One region of the Tatumella sp. UCD-D_suzukii genome, then DNA from elsewhere that is predicted to be linked to it. Evidence: predicted binding sites of a transcription regulator. Region 1 holds the regulator's gene; the other holds the start of a gene.

Region 1 (11,906 bases):
CCGGGTAAATCGCTGAAAATTGAGTCCGGAGAGCTGTTCGGTGTAGCGCAGCTTATCCTGGAGTTTATCTGCAACAATCACATTATCCGCACAGCGGGCCAGTTCCGCCCGGGGCGGTTGCAGTTTTCCGTCCGGCTGGTTGCGGGCACGGTTCTGGCTCCAGAATGCCCGCCAGGCCTCACCGCGAATTTCAAATTCAACTTCGGCAAGACAATCACTGCAGCCACGGCTCATCAGTGCATTCTGCGATTGGCTGATGTTCGTCAGCCTGGGGGTCTGGTGATAAAGCGCCAGGCAGATAGCATCCAGCAGCGTGGTTTTACCTGCACCGGTATCCCCGGTAATGGCAAACAGCCCGTTACCGGCAAAGGGTTCACGCCGGAAATCAATAAACCATTCCCCGCGCAGTGCATTCAGGTTCTTAAACCGTAATGTCAGTATTTTCATTCATTCTCCGTGCCGGCATCCCGGACCAGTTCCAGGGTCTGAAGAAACAGGGTCAGGAGTCGCTGCTGCTCTTCTTCCGGTAACGCTTCTTCGCGGCTCAGACGACGCAGGAACACTTCTTCTGCGGTCAGTTCGTTCAGGGTTTCATTCGTTTCGCGGGCAATACCGGTTGTTGTGCTGTTTCGGCTGCGCCGTAACAGCAGCACTTCCGCCGGGCGGCCCTCAATCAGTGCCTCCACCCGTTGCTGCAGATCACTGAGGTACTCCTGCTGCGTGACTTCTATATCCAGCCAGACCGGTGGGGCCCCGGCAAGCGGTGTCAGTAAGTCCAGTTGTTGTTCAATTTCTGCCAGTGATCCTTTCAGGGTCTTCAGTGGCTGAACGCAGGGGATCGGTAACTGTGTGATCACCGGGGCGGATTGCGGGCTGAACTCCACCAGACACACGCTTTTTTCTGTGGAAGACTCATCAAAACTCAGTGCGATGGGCGAGCCGCTGTAACGGATATGAGGCTGCCCCCCCACCTGTTGCGGGCGGTGGATATGGCCTAAGGCGATATAATCTGCGGGCGGAAAGGCGGAGGCCGGAAAGGCGTCCAGGGTACCGATATAAATATCGCGTACGGAATCGCTTTTACTGACCCCCAGGGCAGTCAGATGACCGGTCGCTATGATCGGCAGTGACGGGTCACCCAGCGTCTCGCGAAGCCGCAGGGCGGCCTGATAACAGTGCCGGTAATGGTCTGCAATGGCCTGCAGCAGATTTTGCTGTTTTTGCTGACTGTCCAGCCCGGCCTGGCTGAGCTGGATATCCCGCGGACGTAAATACGGGATAGCACATAAAATGGCGGCAGGCAGATCCTGAGCATCTTTCAGCACCACCAACTGATCTTCGCCGTCAGGGCTGGCACTGGCGATCACCCGGGTATTCAGACAGGCCAGCAGTTCCCGTGATTCGTTCAGCATCGCGACAGAGTCATGGTTTCCCGCCAGGATCACCAGCCGGCAACCGGTTTTTTGCAGCTCAACCACAAAATGATTATACATTTCCCGGGCATAACTGGGCGGGGAACCGGTATCAAAAATATCTCCGGCAACAATCAGGGCATTGACCTGATGCAGAGTGATCTGCGCGAGAAGCCAGTCGAGGAAAGCCTGATGTTCCCGCGCCCGGCTACGGGAATAAAAAAACTGGCCCAGATGCCAGTCGGAGGTATGGATAATTTTCATGATGCTCCCGAAATTGCCTGCTGCCCGTAGTATACCTGCAGACGGTGCAGGGATAAAAAAGTATCTCTGCACCGGTACCCGCCGGGGAAGCCGGCAAAAATATCCCTGACATTCCTTCATAAATCTGTCATAAAACTGTCTCATAATGTGCCGCGTATACCGGAAGAATCCGGAAATATCCTCTGGAGAAACAATGGCTAAACGCATTCTTGTCGTGGAAGATGAAGCTCCAATCCGTGAAATGTTATGTTTTGTGCTGGAGCAGAATGGTTACCATCCCATCGAAGCCGAAGATTATGACAGCGCGGTGAAGCAACTGATTGAACCCTGGCCCGATCTGATCCTGCTTGACTGGATGCTCCCGGGGGGCAGTGGTATTCAATTGATTAAATATATTAAAAAAGAAGCCATGACCCGTGATATTCCGGTGGTGATGCTGACGGCCCGCGGAGAAGAGGAAGATCGTGTCCGTGGTCTGGATGCGGGGGCTGATGACTATATTACTAAGCCTTTTTCTCCCCGGGAGCTGATTGCCAGGATCAAAGCAGTGATCCGTCGTATTTCTCCGATGGCCGATGATGAACTTATCGATATTCAGGGGCTGACATTAGACCCGACCTCTCATCGGGTGATGGCCGGCGAAACCCCGCTGGATATGGGGCCGACAGAATATAAACTCCTGCACTTTTTTATGACCCATCCCGAACGTGTTTACAGTCGTGAGCAATTACTGAATCACGTCTGGGGAACGAATGTTTACGTGGAAGACAGGACCGTGGATGTGCATATCCGCCGGTTGCGTAAAGCGCTTGAAATCAGTGGTCATGAACGTATGGTTCAGACTGTCCGCGGCACCGGTTACCGGTTTTCAGCCCGTTTCTGACAGGAGTGTGACTTTTGCTGGATAAACTTTCGTGGCGTACCCTGTTGTCAGAATTCTTTCTTGTCTGCGTTGCAGGGGGCATTGTCGGCCTGGTGAGCGGGTATCCGGGCGGGTGTCTGTTTCTGGCCGTCGCCCTTTTACTGTTCTGGCATTTCTTTCAACTGATGCGCCTGTCCCATTGGTTGTGGGTGGATAAAAGTATGACCCCCCCGACCGGTAAGGGGAGCTGGGAACCGCTGTTTCACGGTCTGTATCTGATGCAGGCACGTAACCGCCACCGTCGCCGTGAACTGCGAAGCCTGATCAAACGCTTCCGAAGTGGCGCTGAGTCGCTGCCGGATGCGCTGGTGCTGACCACCGAAGAGGGGAATATCTTCTGGTGTAACGGGCTGGCTCAGGAATATCTGGGGCTGCGCTGGCCGGAAGACAGCGGACAAAATATTCTTAATCTGCTGCGCTACCCCGAATTCAGTCGTTATTTACAGACTGCCGATTTTGAAAAACCTCTGACGCAGTTACTGAATAATGGCCGTCATATGGAGTTCAGAATTGTGCCTTATACTGAAGGCCAATGGATGATCAGTGCAAGGGATATGACGCAGATGCGCCAGCTCGAAAATATGCGCCGGCACTTTTTTGCCAATGTCAGCCATGAATTACGTACTCCGCTCACTGTGCTTCAGGGCTATCTGGAAATGATGGAAGATGACCAGATGAATGCGCCGTTGCGGATGAAAGCGGTAGGTACCATGCAGGAGCAGTCGCGGCGTATGGAGGGGCTTATCAGGCAACTGATGACCCTGACCCGGATAGAAGCTGCCCCTGCGATGAATATCCGGGAGGTCGTTGATGTACCGGGAATGCTGTCGATGCTGCAACAGGAAGCCGACAGTCTGAAACATCCGGGGCAGGTGGTCAGTTTCTCGGTGGACAGCGACCTGCGGGTGTATGGTAATGATGAACAGTTGCGCAGCGCAATTTCTAACCTGGTTTACAATGCACTCAGTCATACTCCGGAAAATACCCGCATTGATATCGTCTGGCAGCGGGATGCGCAGGGCGCGCTTTTTTCGGTGACCGATAATGGCCCGGGGATCGCCGCTGAGCATATTCCTCATCTGACCGAGCGCTTTTACCGGGTGGATAAGGCCCGTTCCCGGCAGACCGGGGGCAGTGGCCTGGGCCTGGCGATTGTGAAGCATGCGCTGGGGCATCATGGCAGCCGGTTATCGGTTTCCAGTATTCCCGGAAAGGCGACCTGCTTTAGTTTTCAGCTTGCCTCCCGTCTGATTGTCGGCAAAGAAAGCCGTACTGATATATCGACGTCCTGATGACTTCCCCGGGGCGCGGTGTCTGCGTCCCGTCTCTTCTGTCATGTTCTCTCCGGGAAAATGAACTTTCCTGAAGTCACCAATGAAAAAAATTCATCTATACTGAAATTTCATCAATTGATGAGGAATTTTCCTCATGTCATGCTACAGAAAGACATTTAGCCGTCCGGATGGCTTTTTACTACCAGTGGCCGGAACGGTAGCGGACCCGGAGAATAACAATGCAAAGAGAACACGCCCCATTTCGTGCAGAGACTGTTGGTAGTTTTTTACGCCCTGAATCCATTAAACAGGCTCGTTCAGAATTTGCGAACGGTACACTGGGCGCAGAAGAACTCAGAGAAATTGAAAATGCCGCCATCCTTGATGTGGTGGAGAAACAACGGGCAGCCGGTTTACAGGTCGTCACCGATGGTGAGTTTCGTCGTGCCTGGTGGCATTTTGACTTTTTTGAAGGGCTGGAAGGGGTAGAACCCTTTGAAGCCGCCCACGGTATTCAGTTCAACGGAGTAGAAACCAAAGCCCGGGGCGTCCGTGTGACCGGGAAACTGGGGTTCAAAGACCATCCGATGCTGGAAGATTTCCGTTATCTGCAGAGTATTGCCGGTGATGCCGTGGCTAAAATGACCATCCCCAGCCCGAGCGTGCTGCATTTCCGTGGTGGCCGGGAATATATCGACGAAACGGTCTACCCGGATCTGAATGACTATTTTGATGATCTGGCTGCCACATGGCGCGAGGCGATCCATGCCTTTTACCAGGCCGGATGCCGTTATCTGCAACTCGATGATACGGTCTGGGCCTATTTATGTTCCGAAGACCAGAAAGCGCAGGTCCGTGCCCGTGGTGATGACCCGGAAGCGCTGGCGGAAACGTACGCCAGAGTCCTGAACCAGGCGCTGATTGGTAAACCCTCTGATCTCACCGTCGGATTGCATGTCTGTCGCGGAAATTTCCGTTCGACCTGGATTTCTGAAGGGGGTTATGAGCCGGTGGCCGAAGTTTTGTTTGGCCAGGTGAATGTCGATGCCTTCTTCCTGGAATATGACAATGAGCGTTCAGGAGGGTTTGAACCGCTGCGTTTTATCCGCCCCGGACACCAGCAGGCGGTGCTCGGTCTGATCACCACCAAAAACGGCACCCCGGAAGATCCTGCACAGGTGAAAGCCCGTATTGCAGAAGCTGCGCAATTTCTCAGTATTGAACAACTCTGCCTCAGTCCGCAGTGCGGTTTTGCTTCCACCGAAGAAGGGAATAGCATCACTGAAGACGAGCAATGGCAGAAAATCCGCAGTGTGGTGGCGATTGCCGGAGAAGTCTGGTAGCCCCGGAAAGTCTCTGCCGGAAAGGCGCGGGTTCCGCGCCTTTTCTTTGCCTGTCATATGAAAAATGTATATATCCTTATGCTCAGTTCAAATAATAAACACATCATCCCCGCCTGCTTGCTGTAAAAACCGTTATATTCACTGCCTTTCTGAGTAAATATGGCATTTCCTACTGGTTTGGCGATCCGTTATTGCCTTTCATCGCTATAAAAGTTTTACTTATGACCGTTATCATCAAATCCTCTGGTGAAAAATAATAAACTGAATATTTCGCTGCTTTCAGTCCGGCGCCCGGCAGGGCGTCAGTATCAGGTGAAAAATTATTCGTGGATGGATGATAACCAAACCCAACTTCCTGCTTCTGTCAGCACATGATGTGCAGAGTGATTTATGACTAAACAATTAACGACTAAAGATATCCTTGCGCTGGGCTTTATGACTTTTGCCCTGTTTGTTGGCGCCGGCAATATAATCTTCCCGCCGATGGTAGGTGTTCAGGCCGGAGAACATGTCTGGACGGCTGCCGGTGGTTTCCTTATTACTGCCGTCGGACTACCGGTGCTGACGGTCATTGCCCTGGCTCGTGTGGGGGGCGGTATTGATGCCCTCAGCTCGCCTATCGGGAAAGTGGCGGGCCTGGTGCTGGCGACAGTCTGTTACCTCGCTGTCGGTCCACTGTTTGCGACACCGCGTACCGCGACTGTCTCTTTTGAAATCGGAATTGCGCCGCTGGCCGGTGACGGGGCAATGCCTTTATTCATTTACAGCCTGATCTATTTTGCGCTGGTCATTCTGATTTCTCTCTATCCGGGGAAACTGCTGGATACCGTAGGGCACTTTCTGGCGCCGCTGAAAATTGTGGCACTGGCTATCCTGGGTGTGGCGGCGATGCTCTGGCCGGCGGGCGGTGAAATCCCGGCAGTCGATGTCTATCAGACGGCAGCATTTTCGAACGGTTTTGTTAACGGTTACCTGACCATGGATACGCTTGGCGCACTGGTCTTCGGTATTGTTATCGTCAATGCGGCACGTTCACGCGGCATTGAAGAAGCCGGTCTGCTGACCCGCTATACCATGCTGGCAGGAATTATTGCCGGTATCGGCCTGACGCTGGTCTATCTGGCGCTGTTCCGTCTCGGGTCCGGCAGTGGTCACCTGGTGCCGGCTGGCGCTAACGGTGCGACTATCCTGCATGCGTATGTGCAACATACCTTCGGCGGGGCAGGCAGCCTGTTCCTGGGCGCCTTAATCTTTGTTGCCTGTATGGTCACTGCGGTCGGACTGACCTGTGCCTGTGCTGAGTTTTTTGCACAGCTACTGCCGCTTTCCTATCGTGCGCTGGTCTTTATTCTGGGCGGCTTTTCAATGCTGGTCTCTAACCTGGGACTGAGCCATCTGATCCAGTTATCTATTCCGGTACTGACCGCCATTTACCCGCCGTGCATTGTGCTGGTGGTACTGAGCTTCACTCTGCGCTGGTGGAACCGCAGCTCGCGGATTATTGCACCGGCAATGCTGGTCAGCCTGATTTTTGGTGCCATCGATGCGATTAAAGGCAGCGAATTTAAAGACTTGTTACCGGGATTCTGTCAGAATCTGCCGCTGGCCGATCAGGGACTGTCATGGCTGCCACCGACACTCGTCATCCTGGTGGTTTGTGTGGTCATTGACCGGATTAAAGGGAGTTATCCGGCAAAAGTACATCAGTAAACCGGAATACTGAAGTATAAACCACGGGCCTGCCCGTGGTTTTCTTTTTTACAGGTACAGGTCGTTATGCAAAAAACAAATACACTGCGTCGGGGGCTCAGCACCAGACATATCAGGTTTATGGCATTGGGTTCCGCTATCGGAACCGGGTTATTTTATGGCTCGGCGGATGCTATCCGTATGGCGGGACCGAGTGTTCTGCTGGCCTATATTATCGGTGGTGCTGTCGCCTATATTATTATGCGCGCACTGGGGGAGATGTCGGTAAATAATCCGAATGCCGGTTCCTTTTCCCGTTATGCCAGGGATTACCTTGGCCCGATGGCGGGGTATATTACGGGCTGGACTTACTGCTTTGAAATTCTGATCGTCGCCATCGCCGATGTCACCGCCTTCGGAGTGTATATGGGCGTGTGGTTCCCGGAGGTGCCTCACTGGATATGGGTACTCAGTGTGGTGCTGATCATCGGTGCCATCAATATGATGAGCGTAAAGGTGTTCGGTGAGCTTGAGTTCTGGTTCTCCTTCTTCAAAGTCGCCACCATTGTTCTGATGATCCTGGCAGGCCTGGGTATCATTATTTGGGGAATAGGTAACGGCGGTCATCCGACCGGTATCAGTAACCTGTGGAGCCATGGCGGTTTCTTTGCACACGGACTCACCGGAATGCTGCTGTCTTTACAGATGGTGATGTTTGCTTACGGCGGGATTGAGATTATCGGGATCACCGCCGGTGAAGCGGACAAACCGGAAAACACGATCCCCAAAGCTATCAACTCCGTTCCCTGGCGTATTCTGGTATTTTACGTCGGTACGCTGTTTGTCATTATGTCCATCTATCCGTGGGATCAGGTAGGGACCAATGGCAGTCCGTTTGTCCTGACCTTCCAGCACCTGGGAGTCGCCGCCGCCGCCGCGGTACTGAACTTTGTGGTGATCACCGCCTCGCTATCGGCGATTAACAGCGATATCTTCGGGGTCGGTCGTATGCTGCATGGCATGGCTGAACAGGGGGATGCGCCTAAGATGTTTACCGCGGTCTCTAAACGCGGTACCCCATGGCTGACGGTGGTGGTGATGATGGTCGCTCTGCTGATTGCCGTATTGCTGAACTACCTGATGCCGGAAAAAGTCTTCCTGGTCATTGCCTCGCTGGCAACCTTTGCCACGGTCTGGGTCTGGATCATGATTTTGCTGGCGCAGATTGGTTTCCGTAAGAAACTGGGCGCGGAAGGTCGCAGCCAGATCAAGTTCCCGTTACCGGGGGGCTCAGTGATGTCTGTTATCGGGATCCTGTTCCTGGTGTTTATTATAGCGCTGATTGGTTACTTCCCGGATACCCGGCTGTCACTTTATGCCGGAGCGATTTGGGTGGTATTACTGCTGTTAAGTTATCGTCTGTTTAAGAAGAAAAATAACGTCTCTTCACAAGGCTAATCAGCCCGCCGGACCGGGGTTTCCCGGTCCGGCCGTCAGTTAATGCGCTGAGGTCTCCCCGGCAGGGGGACGTGCTGTGGCAACCGCACCGGCTAACCCTCCTCCCAAAGCCCGCATATCACTTCCCGTCGGATGCTGAAATACCTGCAGACTGAACGCCGGAAGTGCGGCATAAATATAATCGAAAATATCACTCTGAATATTCTCGTATTCACCCCAGACGGTTGTATTAGTAAAGGCATAAATCTGAATCGGTAGCCCGCTGTCTGTCGGTGCCAGTTGGCGGACCATCAGGGTCATATCCTGACGGATCCGCGGATGATTACGCAGCCAGGTTTCCAGCCAGATCCGGAAGGTTCCCACATTTGTCAGGGCCCGGTAATTGAGGGCAGAGTCACTGCCTTCGGCATTTTTCTTATTCCACTCGGTGACTTCCTGGCGCTTTTGGTTCATATAGGGCACCAGAAAATGCGCCTGACTGAGCTGTTCAGCTTCCTGCTCTGAAAGAAAATGGATACTGGTCGCATCGATATTCAGGCTGCGCATGATCCGGCGGCCGCCGGACTCTGACATGCCACGCCAGTTCTTAAAGGAATCTGAAATCAGCGCATAGGCGGGGATGGTCACGATAGTGTTATCAAAGTTCTGAACCTTCACGGTGGTCAGGTTGATATCTATAACGGAACCGTTAGCACCGTACTTTGGCATATCCAGCCAGTCATTCAGCTTCAGCATATCATTGGCGGCAAGCTGGATCCCTGCAACCAGGCCGAGGATAGGATCTTTGAAGACCAGCATCAGGACTGCGGTCATTGCGCCCAGTCCGGTCAGTAACACTCCCGGAGATTTCCCGAGCAGCACGGAAATCATCAGAATGCTGATAAGGATAGCGGCGACCAGCTTAACACTTTGCAGAATGCCCCTCAGCGGGAGTTGCCGGGCCAGCATGCTGCGGGCAGTGACCGACTGCACCACATCCAGCAGTGAAAACCCGATCAGCAAGGTGAACAGGATCATCCAAAGCTGAACCGCCGTCATTAATGTGCTGAACAGCGCCGAGTTGCTGTCCAGGCAGCCCTGGATCAGCAGTTGAAATAAAATTCCCTGTAACAGCCAGGCGACACGGTGAAACAGCTTATGGCGCAGTAACGCCTTTGGCCACTGGTACGGGCTTGCTTCCGCACGTCGCTTGAACATCGGCAACATCAATTTATGCAGCAGAAGATGTATGACCAGTGAAATAAACACGATGGCGACCAGTACCGCGACGACCGACAATGCATTGGTGTAATGTGTCAGGCCCAGTGACTGCAGCCATTCGATGATTTGCTGTTGCATAAAGCTCCCTGCGTTAATGATCTCAACTATATTAGCTTAAGGCTTTCAGCAGGGGAGTGCGAATGACAAACAAAAATTGGGGCCGCTAATACAAATCTTTACCTACAGGCGGCCCTGACCTGCGATGCGGCCCAGGAGATAACGTCAGGCCATCCCTATCGGGTGATAGCCCTGCCACTGAGGCGGGGTAAGTTTCCCCTGCGTATCACCACCGGATACAGATATCTGCCATTAACGGACTCAGGCGGTAGGCAGTGATCAGGGATACAGTTTCGCCGGGCCCGGGGCACAGGAGTTCCCCTCAGAACACCATAAGCGTCGGCGGTGACAAATAGATTGCGTCTGAATTGTGCCGATCGGCAGCAAAGCGATAATAAGCGGCGGGCAAAACGGAGGTTATTACCGGCAGAGGCTGGCAGAGGATAAGGCAGGGGAGAGCAAAAAAATAACCCGCCGCAGCGGGTTATTTCAGCAAGGTAACTTACAGCTTGCCGGCGTTTGCGGTCAGGTATTTCGCAACACCTTCCGGAGACGCGCCCATACCTTCCTGGCCTTTTTCCCACTGTGCAGGGCAGACTTCGCCGTGCTCTTCGTGGAACTGCAGCGCATCAACCATACGCAGCATTTCGTCAACGTTACGGCCCAGTGGCAGATCGTTAACCACCTGGTGACGAACCACACCGTCTTTGTCGATCAGGAAAGAGCCACGCAGAGCAACGCCTGCATCCGGATGTTCGATGCCATACGCCTGCTGAATTTCACGTTTAATGTCAGCAACCATCGCATATTTCACCGGACCAATACCGCCATCATTGATAGGGGTGTTACGCCATGCGTTATGGACGAACTCGGAGTCGAAAGAAACACCAACGACTTCCACACCGCGTTTTTCAAACTCAGCATAACGCTTATCAAAAGCGATTAATTCTGAAGGACATACAAAAGTGAAGTCCATTGGCCAGAAAAACAGGACGGCAGGTTTACCTGCAATGTGTTTTTTAAAGTTGAAATTCTCAACAATTTCACCATTGCCCAGTACGGCTGCTGCCGTGAAGTCAGGGGCCTGACGGGTAACCAGTACCATAATCACTCCAATCGGTTAAGGGATTAACAACAACACACCACAGAAGCATGTCATTTTCTGTAGATTATCATCGTTTCATTTGCTGACAAGAGTATGACAGCCGAAACGTGCTTTTACAGCCTTTTTTCTGTTGCAAGTTGCATAAGGCGCGGATAAAAAACAGAAAATAACGCATCCAGTGCTGAATAATTCTCCACAAAATCCTGATAAGAATGACGTAACTGGTCGAGTTTCGGGCGACGGTTCGCCATGCCGTTCAGCACCAGCTCCAGCCGTTCCGGCTGACCGTATTTTTCCAGCCAGCGTTCCGGCCACATCAGTTGGTTGAGTTTGCGAAAAGAGTCAGGCGTATCAGGCAGAAACGGGCGGATTTGCCGTTCGGCCTGCCGGCAAAAGGTACTTAGCGGGGTTGCCGGACAGTAATGATCCCAATGGCGGGCCAGAAAATGGTCCCAGATGACATCCAGGGTTATCGGGGCGACACGGCGGGTCTCCTCCCGGAAGAGCAGGCGGGCAGCACGGACTTCCGGTAACGCATCGGTCAGGCTATCCAGCCGGCGATGCAGACGGATACCTTCAGCGGTGGCGCTATCCCATTGGGTGTCCGGATCACCGCGGACAAAGTCGGCCATCAGGTTCCCGAGCAGCGAGCTTTCGGCCAGTGTGGCCAGGTGCAGATGTGCAAGAAAATTCATAGGGTATTATAGGCCGAACTCCGACCTGACAGCCAGAGGTTCAGTAATCCCGGCTTTTCCGTTACACTATGCCGCCTGATTTTTTGCCCGGAATATTCCGCCATGCGCGTTGCTGATTTTAATTTTGAACTGCCTGAGTCACTGATTGCCCATTACCCGCGGGCAGAACGAAGCAGCTGCCGCCTGCTGTCCCTCGACGGCCCGACAGGCGAGCTCACCCACGGGGTGTTTACCGATGTGCTGGAAAAACTGCATGCCGGTGATTTACTGGTGTTCAACAACACCCGGGTGATCCCGGCCAGAGTCTTCGGACGCAAAGCCAGTGGCGGTAAGATAGAGATGCTGGTCGAGCGGGTGCTGGATGAGCACCGGGTGCTGGCCCATGTTCGTGCTTCAAAAGCGCCGAAGCCTGGCAGCGACTTGCTGT
Region 2 (11,906 bases), 250 kb from region 1:
GTAGAGAATGTAGTGGCGAAAGCTAACGCTCTGCTGTAATCCGGTCCTTTGACAGGTCTGTAAGTGAACAGCATGGCGGGAAACTGCCATGCTTTTTTTTCAGGTTACGGAACGGGAAAGATGAACTGAGATGTGCTTTTTATGCACAGCTGACAGTTAAAAATGTGAGTTTGATCGAATAATTAGAATTGCAGTTGATCTCAGTCATTCCCGTGTGACATCGCATGATTTATTCTCAGCTGAAGCGTTTCAGTTGGGGTTCTGTAGCGGCAATAGTGTTCGGTCTGTCGTTGCGCTAACGCGTTGAGGTGACAGGGATCGCTGTATTCCGTAACCACCGGCACAGAAATAATGGTAGTGACATGACCCTGAGAATTGCGATTAATGGTTTTGGACGTATTGGCCGTAGCGTATTGCGCGCACTGTACGAAAGCGGCCGGCATACGGATATTTCAGTCGTAGCCATTAATGAACTGGCCGACAATGAAGGGATTGCCCATCTTCTGAAATATGACACCACGCATGGTCGCTTTGCTTATGAGGTACGGCTGGAAGAGGATGTGCTACGGGTAGGGCGTGATCCTATCCGCCTGTTACATCAGCCTCAGATAGCCTCTCTTCCCTGGCGGGAACTGGACGTTGATATTGTACTGGACTGCACCGGGCACTATGGCAGCCGAGCGGATGGCGAGGCACACCTTGCAGCCGGTGCTAAAAAAGTGCTGTTTTCACACCCGGGCGGGAATTCTCTGGATGCGACCGTGGTGTATGGTGTGAACCACCATGAACTGAAAGAAAGCGACCGGATAGTCTCAAATGCGTCCTGTACCACAAATTGTATCATCCCGGTGATTAAACTACTGGATGATGCCTTCAGGATTGTATCGGGTACCGTCACGACTATCCATTCATCCATGCATGATCAACAGGTTCTGGATGCCTATCATACCGATTTGCGCCGGACCCGGGCAGCCAGCCAGTCGATCATACCGGTAGACACCAAACTGGCGGCCGGGATCACGCGGATATTTCCTCAGTTTGCGGATCGGTTTGAGGCTATTGCCGTGAGGGTGCCGGTGATCAATGTGACGGCTATCGACCTCAGTGTTACCCTGGAAATACCGGTGACTGCGGCCAAAGTTAACGAGGTTTTGCAAAACGGAGCACAGGGAATATTTCGTGGTATAGTCGACTATACCGAACTACCCTTGGTTTCTGTTGATTTTAACCACGATCCGCACAGTGCCATCGTCGATGGTACTCAGACACGGGTCAGTGGTCAGCACCTGGTGAAAACCCTGGTGTGGTGCGATAACGAATGGGGCTTTGCTAACCGGATGCTGGACACCACCTTAGCAATGTCTGCAGGTAATTTCAGGTAAGGCGTGATAGCGCCTGACAAACTTACGAGAATCAATAAGAGGATTCACCATGTCTGTAATTAAAATGACCGATCTGGATCTTGCAGGTAAACGTGTACTGATTCGTGCTGACTTGAACGTACCGGTGAAAGACGGAAAAGTTACGTCAGATGCCCGTATCCGTGCATCATTACCGACCATTGAATCTGCACTGAAGCAAGGTGCTAAAGTCATGGTGACCTCTCACCTCGGTCGCCCGGTAGAAGGCGAATATAACGAAGAGTTTTCTTTGCTGCCGGTGGTGAATTACCTGAAAGATAAACTGAACGGTACCAATGTCACGTTGGCAAAAGACTATCTGGACGGCGTATCTGTGGAAAGCGGCGAACTGGTTGTGCTGGAAAACGTCCGTTTCAACAAAGGCGAGAAAAAAGATGACGAAGTGCTGGCGAAGAAATATGCCGCACTGTGTGATGTTTTTGTGATGGATGCTTTTGGTACCGCGCACCGTGCTCAGGCCTCTACCCACGGTGTAGGCAAATTCGCCCCTATCGCGTGTGCCGGCCCGCTGTTATCCGCAGAGCTGGAAGCATTAGGTAAAGCGATGAGCAACCCGGCACGTCCGATGGTTGCTGTGGTGGGTGGGTCTAAAGTTTCAACGAAGTTTGATGTCCTGCAGTCACTGGTGGGCATTGCGGATACCGTGATTGTCGGCGGGGGTATCGCAAATACTTTTGTGGCTATTGACAACAATGTCGGTAAATCACTGTATGAGCCGGACTTCGTGGAAGCGGCGAAAAAACTGCGTGATCAACATGGGATCCCGGTACCGACGGACTCCCGCGTAGGTACTGAATTCTCTGAAACGGCACCTGCAACCGTGAAAAAAGTTAACGAAATTCGTGATGATGAAGAGATCATGGACTTTGGCGACGAAACGGCACAGGCAATGGCCGCTATCCTGAAAGGCGCGAAGACGATCTTGTGGAATGGTCCGGTAGGGGTATTTGAATTCCCTAACTTCCGTAAAGGCACCGAAATCGTTGCTAATGCCATTGCAGACAGCGAAGCATTCTCTGTTGCAGGTGGCGGTGATACGCTGGCGGCCATCGATTTGTTCGGTATCGAAGATAAAATTTCTTATATCTCTACCGGCGGTGGTGCTTTCCTCGAATTTGTTGAAGGTAAAAAATTACCGGCAGTTGCCATGCTTGAAGAGCGTGCAAAACAGTAATTCTGCGACGGTGTACCCGGCAGGGGCCGGGCGCATCGAGTTTAGCCCGGCTAACGGGCATCCGTTTACGGCCAACGAAACAGGACAATGTCATGTCTAAAATTTTTGATTTCGTAAAACCTGGTGTAGTTACTGGCGAAGATGTTCAGAAAATCTTCCAGGTCGCTAAAGAGAATCATTTTGCACTGCCTGCAGTAAACTGTGTCGGCAGCGACTCCATCAATGCGGTACTGGAAACTGCGGCGAAAGTGAAAGCGCCGGTAATTGTTCAGTTCTCTAACGGTGGTGCTGCATTTATTGCCGGTAAAGGCTATAAGTCTGACAAACCGCAGGCTGCGGCTATCATGGGTGCTATCGCGGGTGCACACCATGTGCATCTGATGGCTGAAGCGTACGGTGTACCGGTTATTCTGCACACTGACCACTGTGCCAAAAAACTGCTGCCATGGATCGACGGTCTGCTGGATGCCGGTGAAGCGCATTTCGCCAAAACCGGTAAGCCTCTGTTCTCTTCTCACATGATCGACCTGTCAGAACAGTCACTGGAAGAAAACATCGAAATCAGCAGCAAATACCTGGCTCGCATGGCGAAAATGGGTATGACTCTGGAAATCGAACTGGGTTGTACCGGCGGTGAAGAAGACGGCGTTGATAACTCGCACCTCGATAACTCAGCTCTGTATACCCAGCCTGAAGATGTTGATTACGCATACCGTAAACTGAACGAGATCAGCCCTAATTTCACTATCGCAGCTTCTTTCGGTAACGTGCATGGGGTGTACAAACCTGGTAATGTTCAGCTGACGCCAAAAATTCTGCGTAATTCACAGGATTATGTCAGCGAAAAACATGGCCTGCCGCACAACGCGCTGAACTTTGTTTTCCACGGAGGCTCCGGTTCTTCTGCTGAAGAGATCAAAGAAGCTATCGGCTATGGCGTGATCAAAATGAATATCGATACCGATACCCAATGGGCGACCTGGGACGGTATTCTGCAGTACTACAAAAAGAACGAAGGTTATCTGCAGTCTCAGTTGGGCAACCCTGAGGGTGACGATAAACCGAACAAAAAATACTATGATCCACGTGCCTGGCTGCGTGCAGCGCAGAGCTCAATGGTAGTTCGCCTGGAACAGGCATTCCATGAGCTGAATGCGATTGATCGTCTGTAAGCCCCACTGAGGGGAAAGAGGCCCGCATCATAGCGGGCCTTTTTTATTGCCATCGTGTCAGGCTGAGTGCCTTGCAGCAAGGCGAACGGAATATTCACCGAGCTGACACAAACAAATTATCCTGTTTCCCGTGTATCCGCTCTGAGCAGGTTCCGCCCGTCATACGTGAAGTAGTTTCAGTTGCCGCATGGCGGCGGCCGGGTTAAGGCCCGAAGGCGCGGGCCTTAACAATCCGCGCCTGGCGCAGGTCCTCGCTGTCCCCTCACTTATCGCTCCGGCCTGACGGCCCGCCCGGATCCGCCGTCCTGGCTCAGCCGTGCTTTCGCCGGCGTCCCTGCCGGCTCAGCCTGGCCGTCACTCTGCGTTCGGCGCTGCGGATAGCGCCCCAAAACCTGCTATCCAGGCATCGCCACTGTTTTCCGGTTTTAATACAAAACCACAATCCGCTTAATACAAGATTTAGCACTGTTGGTCGGGCGACATCGCACCGCTGAGCGAGTGAATGTGGCCAGGACGAGCCGCAGGGACGCGGCGAGAGGTCATGCTGAGCAGGAGCGAATCATGACCGGTCCGTAAAGGACACATGAATGAGTGAAAGTACCGCGAAGCGGCGGGCAGGCCTGTCGCAGGGCAGGGAGTGCAGAGGGCGCGGCCATGCGCCCTTTGCCCGGTCGCCTGCGGCGGATTACAGGCAGCATGCCTGACACAAAAGCGAACGGAATATTCACCGTGCTGATAATAAAAAACGCATCCGGTTTCCCCGGTTATCCACTCTGAGCTGGTTCCGCCCGTCATATGCACAGTAGTTTCAGTTGCCGCATGGCGGCGGCCGGGTTAAGGCCCGAAGGCGCGGGCCTTAACAATCCGCGCCTGGCGCAGGTCCTCGCTGTACCCTCACTTATCGCTCCGGCCTGACGGCCCGCCCGGATCCGCCGTCCTGGCTCAGCCGTGCTTTCGCCGGCGTCCATGCCGGCTCTGCCTGGCCGTCACTCTGCGCTCGGCGCTGCGGATAGCGCCCCAAAACCTGCTCTCCGGGCAGTAGTCCCCGTGTTTAGTCTTTTAAAATACGGAAAATGTCTTCTTGTCTGATGCTTGCACCGTGGGTCGGGCGACATCGCACCGCTGAGCGAGTGAATGTGGCCAGGACGAGCCGCAGGGACGCGGCGAGAGGTCATGCTGAGCAGGAGCGAATCATGACCGGTCCGTAAAGGACACATGAGTGAGTGAAGGCACCGCGAAGCGGCGGGCAGGCCTGTCGCAAGGCCGGGAGTGCAGAGGGCGCGGCCATGCGCCCTTTGCCCGGTCGCCCGCAGCGGGGTGCAGGCAGCAAGCCTTAATGCAAGGCGAACGGAATATTCACCGTGCTGAGATGAAAAACAACGGACAAACTTATTACCCACAAACCTGAGACAAAAATTCCCCGGTCGCCCGCAGCGGGATGCAGGCAGCAAGCCTTATTACAAAGCGAACGGAATATTCACCGTGCTGATTAAAAAACGACAGATGAACCGAACACTCACCACCCTGATAAAAAATCCCCCAATACGAATTTGGCATTCTGCCATTTATTGTTTACCCTTGTGCGGAGCTGTCGGAGTGGCAGGCTCTGTTCGTTTCACTCAGGAATTTTTATTACAGGATTATTAAATGCAAGACTTAAATGTTGTGGGAAGCCTCCACAATGCCGGCAGTTGGCTGGCACGCAATCAGGACCTATTGCTGAGTTATGCGGTAAATGTTGCAGCAGCAATTGCCATTCTCTTTGTCGGTTTCATTGTCGCCCGTGTGGTGTCTAATGGTTTAAACAAAGTGCTGCGCGCCCGTAGCATTGATCAGACCGTTGCTGACTTTCTGTCGGTCCTTTTACGTTATGTCATTATCGCATTTACCGTCATCGCTGCACTGAGCCGTGTCGGCGTACAAACCGCCTCGGTGATCGCCGTGTTGGGTGCCGTAGGTCTGGCCGTGGGCCTGGCTCTGCAAGGTTCACTGTCGAACTTTGCTGCTGGTGTACTGCTGGTAACCTTACGCCCTTTCCGTGTCGGTGAATTTGTGGATATCGGGGGGGCATCGGGCACCGTACTGAGTGTCCAGATTTTCTCTACCACGCTGAGAACCAGTGATGGCAATATGGTTGTCGTCCCTAACGGCAGCATTATCTCCGGTAAAATCACTAACTACAGCCGCGAGCCATTAAGCCGCAGCCAGTTTATCATTGGTGTCTCTTATGACTCTGATATCGATGAGGTTTTTTCTGTTCTGCGTAAAGTGGTTGAAGCTGAATCCCGTGTCGTTAAAGATAAGCCTGTCGTTGTTGCATTGAACGAAATGGGCGCTTCGAGCCTGAATGTCGTTGTTCGTTGCTGGACAACGTACAATGATCAGACCCAGACTTATTGGGATCTGATGGCAGCCTTTAAACGCGCATTGGATGCCAATAAAATTGGTCTGCCATATCCGCAAATGGATGTGCATCTGTACAACCAGGCGCCAGTCAAAGCAGACGCTGCAGAGTAATTCCCCGGCCTGTCTGTGTTCCGCACAGACAGGCCGCTTCCGCTATCCCTCCCCGCATAAGTTTTACTAATTGCTGATAAGTTCTTTCCATTTCATTTTCCGGTGGAAACTCGCCAGACTCTGCACTTAAATTTGCGGAGGAATACTTATGTTGTTCTATTTACAAGGAATTACCCTTGGTGCGGCGCTTATTCTGCCGCTAGGTCCCCAGAATACATTAATACTTAATCAGGGAATATTGCGTCAGTATGCGTTGATGGCAGCCAGCTTCTGTATGCTCAGTGATGTTGTACTGATCGGATCAGGTATTTTTGGCGGCAGTGCTTTGTTACAGCATTCTGCGCTGGCATTACAGTGCATCACCTGGGCGGGTTGTGCATTTTTACTCTGGTACGGCTGGGGCACTTTTCGTCAGGTATTCAGACCGGTACCGGCAGAAAGTGAACGGCAACCCGCGGGTCGTCAGCGTATGAAATTACTGATGACGTTATTCGCGGTCACCTGGCTGAACCCGCATGTCTACCTGGATACCTTTGTTGTGCTGGGAAGCCTGGGGAGTCAGGTGCCGGGAGAAGAGCGTGTCTGGTTTGCTGCCGGAGCCATTACCGCATCTGTCGTCTGGTTTTATGCACTGGCACTGCTTGCCGGGACATTATCTCCCTGGTTACGGCGTCCACGTACACGACAGGTCATCAATTTACTGGTCGCGCTAATGATGTTCTTTCTGGCATTCCGGCTATTTGAAGACGGGGTTTATATGCTCAGAGACTCTGTGTAAAGCTTTGTCGGATAGCGAACTTTTCCCTGCCACCTGAATCCAATTGGCTATAGTTCGGCCACATCTTATAGTTAACTTTCCGGGAGAGACGCTGTGAAACTTTACCCAATGGTGATATCTGTTGCACTGGCAGGCAGTCTGTCGGCACTGCCTGTTATGGCGGCTGATGTACCCGACCAGCCACATATCAGTACCTCCGGCCATGCCTCGGTTGAGGTAAAGCCGGATATGGCGACTCTGACGATTGTTGTTGAGCAGACAGCCAGGCAGGCGGCGGAAGCGAAAAAACGTGTTGATGATCGGGTAGCACAATACTTTGATTATCTGCAGCAGCAGGGAGTAGTGAAAAAAGACATTGATGCAGCCAATATCAGTACGCAGCCTCAATATGATTACAGTAAACAGGGCAAACCCCAGCTGACCGGCTATCAGGCATTGCGCCAGGTGACGGTTACGGTCCGGCAGATAGACAAACTGAATACCTTGCTGGACGGTGCATTAAAAGCAGGGCTGAATGAAATTCGTTCGGTCAGTCCGGGAGTCAGTCAGCCGCAGCGCTATCAGCAGCAGGCCCGGGATGAAGCGATTAAAGATGCAATCTCACAGGCGAGTGCACTGGCGAAAGGGTTTAATACCCGACTGGGGCCGGTATGGAGTATTCAGTACCATACCGAAGATACCTCTGCCCGTCCGGTGATGCGGATGTACAGTCTGGCGAAGGCCAATGCCGATACCACACCGCAGCAAACCTACGAGCAGCAAAGCATCAGCTTTGATGACAATGTGAATGTCGTCTTTGAACTGTTCCCGCCATCAAAGCCTGCCGTTACGCCGGTTGCAGAGCCGGAAAACCAGCCCTGAACAGGTAAGGCCTTCAGAACGCACCGGCATCAGCCGGATACTCTCCCTGTCGTAATACCCGGTGCCCGTGTTCCAGCAGGGCATCGGTGACACGACGCATTAAACGACTCTCCGGCGCAAACCGGTGCCAGTACAGCATCCGCCGCTGGTACAGGCCGGGAGTCAGGTCGACCAGTTCCCCTCTCGCCAGTTCGTTGCCAATCTGCAGATGCGGGATCATACAGCAGACAGAACTTTGTCTGGCTAGCTGAACAAAGGCTTCGGAAGAGTTGACGATATGGCAGGGTACACTGCCCGGCGGCAGATCAAAATACTGCTGCAGAAAGGCCTGATGCATATCATCCAGATGGTCAAAGGCGACCGCAGGGGCTTTCAGTAATGCATTCCGTGTCACCCCGTTCGGGAAATAGCGGCTGGCAAATTCGGGGGAGGCGACAAACAGATAATCCAGAGCCCCTAATTGGTCCACGAGGCAACTCGGTAATGCCTGAGGCTGAATACTCACCGCTCCTACAACCTCACCGCGGCGCAGACGTTCCTGTGTCCTGCTTTCATCTTCTACCTGCAGGTTAAGTCGTACCGGTGAGTCGGCCAGCACATCTTTCAGAGCCGGCAGTAACCAGGTTGCCAGGCTGTCGGCGTTAACTGCGATAGACAGCAGTAGCGGTGTACTGCCGCCCGATTCGTCCGCCAGCCACTGCTCTTCCAGCATCTCTACCTGATGCAGTAACGCCAGTAACTTCTGACCCTGCTCGGTGGGGCGGGGAGGAACAGTACGGACCAGCAGGGGCTGACCAAAAAGATTCTCCAGCTGTTTAATACGCTGTGAAACAGCTGACTGGGTAATGCATAACTTTTGTGCAGCGCGTTCAAAACCCCGCTCTCGTATCACTGCATCCAGGGCCTGAAGGGTTCGGTAATCCGGGCGTTTCATGGGTGTTTTCTCTCGGCTGCAGGGAAAACATATCCCCGGTTAAGTTCACTGACGCGCACTAAGATAGTATCTCCGTAATTTTGCTGACGGTTTTATAAAACATGGGAACTTGCCAGCAAGAGTAGGTTTTTTTTCTTTTGCTTGTTTTATACTACGCTGACGAACAGAGCGTACAGGTTTAACATATCATGAGCCGTGATGAATTAAAAAAAGCAGTGGGTCAGGCAGCACTGAAGTATGTCCGTCCCGGAGCGGTAGTAGGTGTGGGTACCGGCAGTACCGTTGCTCATTTTATTGATGCACTAGCCACCATGAAGCATGACATTGAAGGGGCTGTATCCAGTTCTGAAGATTCGACGGCAAAATTGCTGGCCTGCGGTATCCCGGTCATCGACCTGAATAATGTCGATCAGTTATCGGTGTATGTAGATGGTGCAGATGAAATCAACCCGCAAATGCAGATGATTAAAGGTGGCGGCGCTGCGCTCACCCGCGAGAAAATCATCGCCGCGGTGGCAGAGCAGTTTATCTGCATCGCCGATGCCAGCAAACAGGTGGATGTTCTGGGGCATTTCCCATTACCGGTCGAGGTTATTCCGATGGCCAGGGCGTATGTTGCCAGGGAACTGGTGAAAATGGGTGGGTTACCGGAATATCGACAGCATGTGGTAACAGATAACGGGAATATTATTCTTGACGTTTACAACCTCAGCATTGTCAATCCGGCGGAGCTTGAGCGTAAAATCAATGCATTACCGGGTGTAGTGACGGTCGGGCTATTTGCGGCCAGAGGGGCTGATGTTGCGCTGATTGGTACAGAAGATGGTGTGATCACATTGAAGAAAGGCGTCTGAGAGACGTCTTTTTTTTGAGTTTATTTTAGTGATTTATATCACATTTAAAACAGCAGTTGATAAATTCTGCTTTCCTGCAGACGTAATCGTTTTCTTTTTATCGAAATCTGCTGAAACCGTCGTGCGGGCAGCCTGAAACCGGGAGCGGTTTTCTGTTGCCCGTAGCGGAAATTTTGTTATGTTGACAGAAGAAATACTTATATTCGTCTCAATATCGTCAACCATAAGGTCGGGCAATGGCAAAGGTATCACTGGAAAAAGACAAAATTAAGTTTCTGCTGGTGGAAGGTGTTCATCAGACAGCGCTGGATAATCTTCGTGCAGCGGGCTATACCAATATTGAATTTCATAAAGGTGCACTGGATACCGAATCCCTGAAAGAGTCGATTCGCGATGCACACTTTGTCGGGATCCGCTCCCGTACCCACCTGACCGAAGAAGTGTTTGCGGCCGCAGAAAAATTAGTGGCGGTAGGGTGCTTCTGCATCGGGACTAATCAGGTTGACCTTGATGCGGCGGCAAAACGCGGTATCCCGGTCTTCAATGCGCCGTTCTCTAACACCCGCTCTGTTGCTGAACTGGTGATTGGTGAATTGCTGCTGTTGTTACGCGGTATTCCGGAAGCGAATGCCAAGGCACACCGTGGGATCTGGAACAAAAATGCCAAGGGTTCGTTTGAAGCCCGTGGTAAAAAACTGGGTATCATTGGTTACGGCCATATCGGCATGCAGCTGGGTGTGCTGGCTGAAAGCCTGGGGATGCATGTTTTCTTCTACGATGTGGAAGATAAGCTCCCGTTAGGTAATGCGACGCAGGTAAAACATCTGAATGATTTGCTGGGGATGAGCGATGTGGTCACCCTGCATGTGCCGGAAACCCCGAACACACAAAATATGATCGGGGTTGAACAACTGGCGGCAATGAAAAAAGGCGGTCTGCTGATCAATGCCTCCCGCGGAACGGTGATTGATATTCCGGCGCTGTGTGACGCGCTGGCAAGCAAGCATCTGAGTGGTGCTGCTATCGATGTTTATCCGCAGGAACCGGCCAGCAACAGTGATCCTTTTGTCTCGCCACTGTGTGAGTTCGACAATGTTATCCTGACGCCGCATATCGGTGGTTCCACCGAAGAAGCGCAGGAGAATATTGGCGTAGAAGTGTCCGGTAAGCTGATTAAATACTCTGATAACGGTTCAACGTTGTCAGCGGTAAACTTCCCTGAGGTTTCTCTGCCAGGCCATGCCGCCAGCGCCAGCCGTTTGCTGCATATCCATGAGAACCGTCCGGGCGTACTGACGGCCATCAACCAGATTTTTGCCGAGCAGGGCATCAATATTATGGGCCAGTATCTGCAGACCACGCCGTACATGGGTTATGTGGTTATCGATATCGATGCCCCGCAGGACGTCGCCGATAAAGCGCTGCAACTGATGAAAGGTATTCAGGGCACGCTGCGTGCCCGCCTGCTGTACTAAGTTCATCACCAGAGTCTGAAAAGGCGGGGAAACCCGCCTTTTTTGTCGCTGTTGACCCGATATCAGGTGCTGTCATCCGGTATTAACAGATAAATACCGGTAACCGGATTACAGGGGGCAGGGCGATAGTCGGGATATTTTATTATCAGTACGGTGAGTGTTCCGTTTGCTTTGTAATAAGGCTTGCTGCCTGTAATCCGCTGCGGGCGACCGGGCAAAGGGCGCCTGGTCACATTCACTCGTTCAGTGGTGCGATGTCGCGGTAAGACACCGGGTGGGTGGCCCGGAGAAAAACGGGGGATCTTTGTCTCTGGTTTGTGGGTAATAAGTTCGTCCGTTGTTTTTCATCCCAGCACGGTGAATATTCCGTTCGCTTTATAATAAGGCATACTGCCTGTAATCCGCCGTGGGCGACCGGGCAAAGGGCGCATGGCCGCGCCCTCTGCACTCCCGGCCTTGCGACAGGCCTGCCCGCCGCTTCGCGGTGCCTTCACTCATTCATGTGTCCTTTACGGACTGGTCATGATTCGCTCCTGCTCAGCATGACCTCTCGCCGCGTCCCTGCGGCTCGCCCTGGACACATTCCCTCGCTCAGCGGTGCGATGTCGCGGTAAGTCACCGGGTGGGTGGCACGGAGAAAAACGAGAGACTTTTCGTTAGCCGGTTTTCGGGGTTTAAACTCATCTGTTATTTTTATCTCCGTACGGTGAATATTCCGTT

The links. The regulator PhoB, encoded in region 1, activates phosphate uptake and scavenging genes when phosphate is short. The targets are predictions, from matches to a motif close to CTGTCATAAAACTGNCNNAT.
Region 2: the regulator PhoB is predicted to act here: its motif matches at 9,745-9,764, upstream of serA (phosphoglycerate dehydrogenase).

What each region holds. Positions count from the first base shown of each region.
Region 1 covers NZ_JFJX01000049.1:52,100-64,005, reverse strand. Annotated here, with positions in the region: gene CG67_RS08450 (SbcC/MukB-like Walker B domain-containing protein) at 1-447, opposite strand, end outside; gene sbcD (exonuclease subunit SbcD) at 444-1,676, opposite strand; gene phoB (phosphate response regulator transcription factor PhoB) at 1,870-2,559, shown strand; gene phoR (phosphate regulon sensor histidine kinase PhoR) at 2,574-3,890, shown strand; gene CG67_RS08430 (cobalamin-independent methionine synthase II family protein) at 4,112-5,215, shown strand; gene brnQ (branched-chain amino acid transport system II carrier protein) at 5,606-6,925, shown strand; gene proY (proline-specific permease ProY) at 6,992-8,362, shown strand; gene CG67_RS08415 (mechanosensitive ion channel family protein) at 8,402-9,700, opposite strand; gene CG67_RS08410 (peroxiredoxin C) at 10,182-10,784, opposite strand; gene CG67_RS08405 (ACP phosphodiesterase) at 10,898-11,479, opposite strand; gene queA (tRNA preQ1(34) S-adenosylmethionine ribosyltransferase-isomerase QueA) at 11,582-11,906, shown strand, end outside.
Region 2 covers NZ_JFJX01000049.1:298,571-310,476, reverse strand. Annotated here, with positions in the region: gene tkt (transketolase) at 1-39, shown strand, start outside; gene epd (erythrose-4-phosphate dehydrogenase) at 363-1,382, shown strand; gene pgk (phosphoglycerate kinase) at 1,432-2,595, shown strand; gene fbaA (class II fructose-bisphosphate aldolase) at 2,688-3,767, shown strand; gene mscS (small-conductance mechanosensitive channel MscS) at 5,415-6,284, shown strand; gene CG67_RS09585 (LysE family transporter) at 6,433-7,062, shown strand; gene CG67_RS09580 (oxidative stress defense protein) at 7,156-7,923, shown strand; gene CG67_RS09575 (LysR family transcriptional regulator ArgP) at 7,937-8,857, opposite strand; gene rpiA (ribose-5-phosphate isomerase RpiA) at 9,046-9,711, shown strand; gene serA (phosphoglycerate dehydrogenase) at 9,948-11,186, shown strand.